2 regions of the Nonomuraea mesophila genome follow, and region 2 is predicted to be linked to the other one. Evidence: riboswitches for the same ligand, from Rfam matches in the RefSeq annotation. Region 2 holds a riboswitch; the other holds the start of a gene.
What was found. Region 2 has a riboswitch for S-adenosylmethionine ahead of thrC (threonine synthase). Riboswitches for the same ligand answer to the same signal wherever they lie in the genome.
Positions count from the first base shown of each region.

Region 1: another riboswitch for S-adenosylmethionine. It lies ahead of E1295_RS28080 (aminotransferase class V-fold PLP-dependent enzyme); the one in region 2 lies ahead of thrC (threonine synthase).

Region 1 covers NZ_SMLD01000086.1:22,337-24,725, reverse strand. Annotated here, with positions in the region: gene E1295_RS28080 (aminotransferase class V-fold PLP-dependent enzyme) at 1-1,278, opposite strand, end outside; SAM riboswitch class IV at 1,322-1,437, opposite strand; gene E1295_RS28075 (cytochrome P450) at 1,557-2,389, shown strand, end outside.
Region 2 covers NZ_SMLD01000024.1:31,534-33,922, reverse strand. Annotated here, with positions in the region: gene E1295_RS12215 (MoaD/ThiS family protein) at 1-230, opposite strand, end outside; gene thrC (threonine synthase) at 256-1,488, opposite strand; SAM riboswitch class I at 1,502-1,643, opposite strand; gene E1295_RS12205 (RNA polymerase sigma factor) at 1,723-2,277, opposite strand.

The sequences.
Region 1 (2,389 bases), on a different contig from region 2:
CAGCCGGTCCACGTGCTCCTGCGTGGTGCCGATGCCGATGGAGGCGCGCACCGCTGACGCGGCGCCGTCCGCGCACCCGCCGTCCGGGTGCCCGTTCTCCGTTCCCACCAGGTGCCGGACGAACGGGTGCGCGCAGAACTTGCCGTCGCGCACCCCGATGCCGTACTCGCCGGACAGCACCTCGGCCACCTCGCGGGCCGGCCGCCCCACGACGGTGAACGACACGATGCCCACACGCGGATGGTCGTCCCCCCACAGGGACAGCTCGCGTACACCCTCGATCGAGGCGAGACCGGCCCGCAGCCGGGCGATCAGCCGCTCCTCCTCGCGCACCAGCGGGGTCCATCCGGTGGCGGAGAGCGCGTCGCAGGCGGCGGCCAGCGCGATGGCGCCGAGCACGTTCGGCGTGCCCGCCTCGTGCCGCGGCTCCGGGTCGTCGTGCCACTCGACCCCGCCGGCCACCGACCGGACCGCGCCCCCGCCCTTCAGGTACGGCTCCGCCTCGGCGAGCCAGTCACGTCGCCCGATCAGCACGCCCGCGCCGAAGGGGGCGTACAGCTTGTGCCCGGAGAAGGCCACGTAGTCGAGGTCGAGCGCGGTGAGGTTGAGCCGCCGGTGCGGTACGAGCTGCGCGGCGTCCACCAGGATCCTGGCCCCGTGCCGGTGCGCGATGTGGGCCAGGGCGGCGATCGGCCACAGTTCCCCGGTGACGTTGGAGGCGGCGGTGACGACGAGCAGCTTGGGCCCGTCGATCGCGGCCAGTGTCTCGTCGGCGGCGCGCACGGCCTCGCCGGGGAAGGCGGGCGGTGCCAGGCGTACGGACCGGGGCCAGGGGAGGAGCGAGGCGTGGTGCTCGGTGTCGAAGACGACGGCGGTCGTGCCCTCGGGCAGGGAGCGGGCGAGCAGGTTGGTGGCGTCGGTGGTGTTGCGGGTGAAGATGACGGCGTCGCCCGGCCTGGCCCCCGCGAACGCGCCGACGGTGTGCCTGGCCTGCTCGTAGCGGGCGGTGGTGAGCTGGGAGGCGTAACCCGCGCCGCGGTGGACGCTGGAGTAGGCCGGGAGCGCGGCGGCGACGGCCGCGCTGACCGGCTCCAGGCAGGGGGCGCTGGCGGCGTAGTCGAGGTTGGCGTAGCTCACCAGCCGGCCGCCCTTGACCGGCACCTTGAGGTCGGCGCCGAGCACGGCGGGAACGGGCCGCGCGGCGGCGGGAGCGGGGGCCTCGGCGGGGGCCTCGGCGGCCCTGGCGGAAGCGGACGTGAAGATCGTCAACGTGGACACGGCAGTCCTCCTCGGGGTCGTCGGACCCCTGGAGCAGCCACGGAGCCCGCGCTTGCCCGCCACACCTCGTGACGGACCAGGTCTTCACCCGGGGCACCCCGCCGCGGACGCGAGGGTTGCCGGCCAGCTAGCCGGGGCTTGTCGCTGGCACTCATGACCTACGTCAAGGACTATAACCCGCACCCGGGCATGCACCGCAAGCGGGGGAACCTCCGGCGGTCCTCCGGCAGGGGAAGAAGGCACTGCCGAGAGGGGGATCCCGCTTCTAAGATGAAATGATGCGCTTTGATCCCTGGAATCCGGATTTCGTGGCTCACCCGTACCGCGTCTACGAGGAGCTGCGCCGCGACGCTCCGGTCAGCTACTTCGAACCGACGAACCAGTGGCTGATCTCCCGGCACGCGGACGTCAACGCGCTGCTCAGAGACCGCCGCCTGGGCCGGTCCTACCTGCACGTGGCCACGCACGAGGAGTTCGGCAGGCCGCCGGAGCCGGAGTTCCAGGAGCCGTTCTGGCGGGTGATCAGGGCGGGCATGCTGGACGTGGAGCCGCCGGTGCACACGAGGCTGCGCCGGCTGGTGTCCAAGGCGTTCACGCCGCGCATGGTCGAGTCGCTGCGCCCCCGGGTCCACGCCATCGCGCGGGACCTGGTGGACACGTACGTCGCCAAGGGCGGCGGCGACCTGATCGCCGACGTCGCCGAGCCGCTGCCGGTGACCGTGATCGCCGAGATGCTCGGCATCCCCGAGCAGGACCGCCACCTGCTGCGCCCGTGGTCGTCCGACATCTGCGGCATGTACGAGCTCAACCCGGCCCTCGAGGCCCAGCACACCGCGGTGCGCGCGGCGGAGGAGTTCGCCGCCTACCTCAAGGCCCTGGCCGCCGAGCGCCGCCCGCGCCCCGGCGACGACCTGATCAGCGCGCTCACCCAGGTCACGGAGCTGACCGAGGACGAGCTGGTCGGCACGTGCGTCCTGCTGCTCAACGCCGGTCACGAGGCCACCGTGAACGTGACGGGCAACGGCTGGTGGGCCCTGTTCAGGAACCCCGCCGAGCTCGTACGGCTGCGCGAGGACCGTTCGCTGCTGCCCACGGCCGTGGAAGAGTTGAT
Region 2 (2,389 bases):
GGCGCCGGAGTGTCCAACCCCTGGGCGAATCGGACGTCCTCTTCCCCCACATAAACGTTGACGAAACGTCGAATCTTGCCCGATTCATCCAGAATTCTCGCGCCGATACCCGGGTAGTCAGAGTCCAGCTTGGCCAGCACGTCACGAAGAGTCGCGCCCTCGCCACTGACTTCCGCGTTGCCCCCGGTGTAGGTGCGCAGAATGGTGGGAATCCGCACAGAAACGCTCATGGTTGAACTCGCCCTTTCGTGGTTGTCAGACAGTCGCGCGGAACGCGTCGAGAGAGGGCCGGATGACGGCCGTGGGCGCGGCGTCGCCGCTGATCGCGTCGAGCGTCTTGAGGCCGTCGCCGGTGTTCAGGACCACGGTCTCGGCCTCCGGGTCGAGCTGCCCGGTCTCGGTGAGCTTCTTCAGCACGCCCACCGTCACGCCGCCCGCGGTCTCGGCGAAGACGCCCTCCGTCGAGGCCAGGAGCTTGATGGCGGCCACGATCTCGTCGTCCGTGACGTCCTCGACGCCTCCACCGGTCCGCCGCGCGATGTCCAGCACGTACGGGCCGTCGGCGGGGTTGCCGATGGCCAGCGACTTGGCGATGGTGTCGGGCCGTACGGGCTGCACCACGTCGTGGCCGGCCTTGTAGGCGGTCGACACGGGCGAGCACCCGGCCGCCTGCGCCCCGAAAATCTTGTACGGGGTGTCCTCGACCAGCCCCAGCGCGACCAGCTCCTTGAAGCCCTTGTCGATCTTGGTGAGCTGCGAGCCCGAGGCGATGGGGACGATGATCTGCTCGGGCAGCCGCCACCCGAGCTGCTCGGCGATCTCGTACGCGAGCGTCTTGGAGCCCTCGGCGTAGTAGGGCCGCAGGTTGACGTTGACGAACCCCCACTTGTCGCCGAGCGGGTCGCCGATCAGTTCGGAGCAGAACCTGCTGACGTCGTCGTAGGTGCCCTCGATGCCGATCAGCCGGCCGCCGAAGACCCGGGCCATGGCGATCTTTGCCTGTTCGAGGTCGGCCGGGATGAACACGCACGCCTCCAGCCCGGCCCGCGCGGCGGCGGCCGTGACGGCGCCCGCGAGGTTGCCCGTGGAGGAGCAGGAGAGCGTGTGGAAGCCGAAGTTGCGGGCCGCCTCGACGGCCATGGCGACCACGCGGTCCTTGAAGGAGTGGGTGGGGTTGCCCGAGTCGTCCTTGACGTGCAGTGACCTGATGCCGAGCGCCCGCCCGAGGTTGCCGGCCCTGACCAGCTTGGTCCATCCGGGGTTCATGTTGGGCTTGTCGGCGACGTCGGCCGGCACGGGCAGCAGCGACCGGTAACGCCAGATGTTGGGGGGTCCCGACTCGATCGCCGCGCGGGTCACCGCGCCGAACTCGTAAGCCGCTTCGAGCGGCCCGAAACACTCCTGGCAGGCGAAGCTCGGGCCGAGCGGGTAGCGTGCGCCGCACTCGCGGCAGGACAGACCGACGGCGGGACCAAATTCGAGCGACATGAAGCGAGGCCTTCCCTCATCTTCGTCTACGGCCACCTTGACCACAGACCGGAATTGGCACCTTGTCCCGGTCGGCCTCGCCAGGTCGCGAGTCACAAGCCGGGAGGGTTGCCGGGGCTTCGCAGGGCCGGTCCCTCCACCCCTCTGGATGAGCAATATTCAGTTGTCGAATCGGACTCTACCCGCCCACGTGGCGGAAACATCCTTCCGTCTCACACTTTGAGACGCACGATCTCAGCGATAGTCCTCCCCCAGCACGCCCTGGACATATTTGCGCGCCTGGTGGATGCGCGACTTGGCGGTGCCCAGCGGGATGCCGAGCTGGTCGGCCACCTCGTTGTAGTCAAGCTGGACGATGTCGCGCAGGACCAGCGCCTGCGCCAGGTCCGGCTTGTCGGCCTCCAGCGCCTCCATGGCGTCGAGCAGGTCGAGCCGCGAGCCCGCGATTACGCTGACGCGCCGCACGTCGGGCTTCTGCATCGGCAGTTCGTCGGAGCTCTGCTCGGCCGCCCTGCGCTTGAGCGATCGGTACGTGGTCCGCGCGCAGTTGGCCGTCACGATGTGCAGCCAGGTGCTGAACCTGGCCCGTCCCTCGAAGCGCCCGATGTTGCGCGCCACCGCCAGCAGGGTGTCCTGGGAGGCCTCCTCGGCGTCCTGGTGGTAGGGCAGGATGCGGGCGCAATGACGCATCACATCGGGCTCGATCCGCCGCAGCAGCTCACCAAGAGCGCGGTGGTCTCCGGCCGCGGCCGAGCGGGCGAGTTCCTCGGTTAGCTCATCAAGCGCCATGCCTGGGATCCTAGGGTCATAGGGAGCCTTGTTGGCATCCTTCCTTTTCCGATGGGCCGTTCACCACGATGATCAGTGTGGTCCCGTCTGCACCGACCCGCCAGCCGGAAGG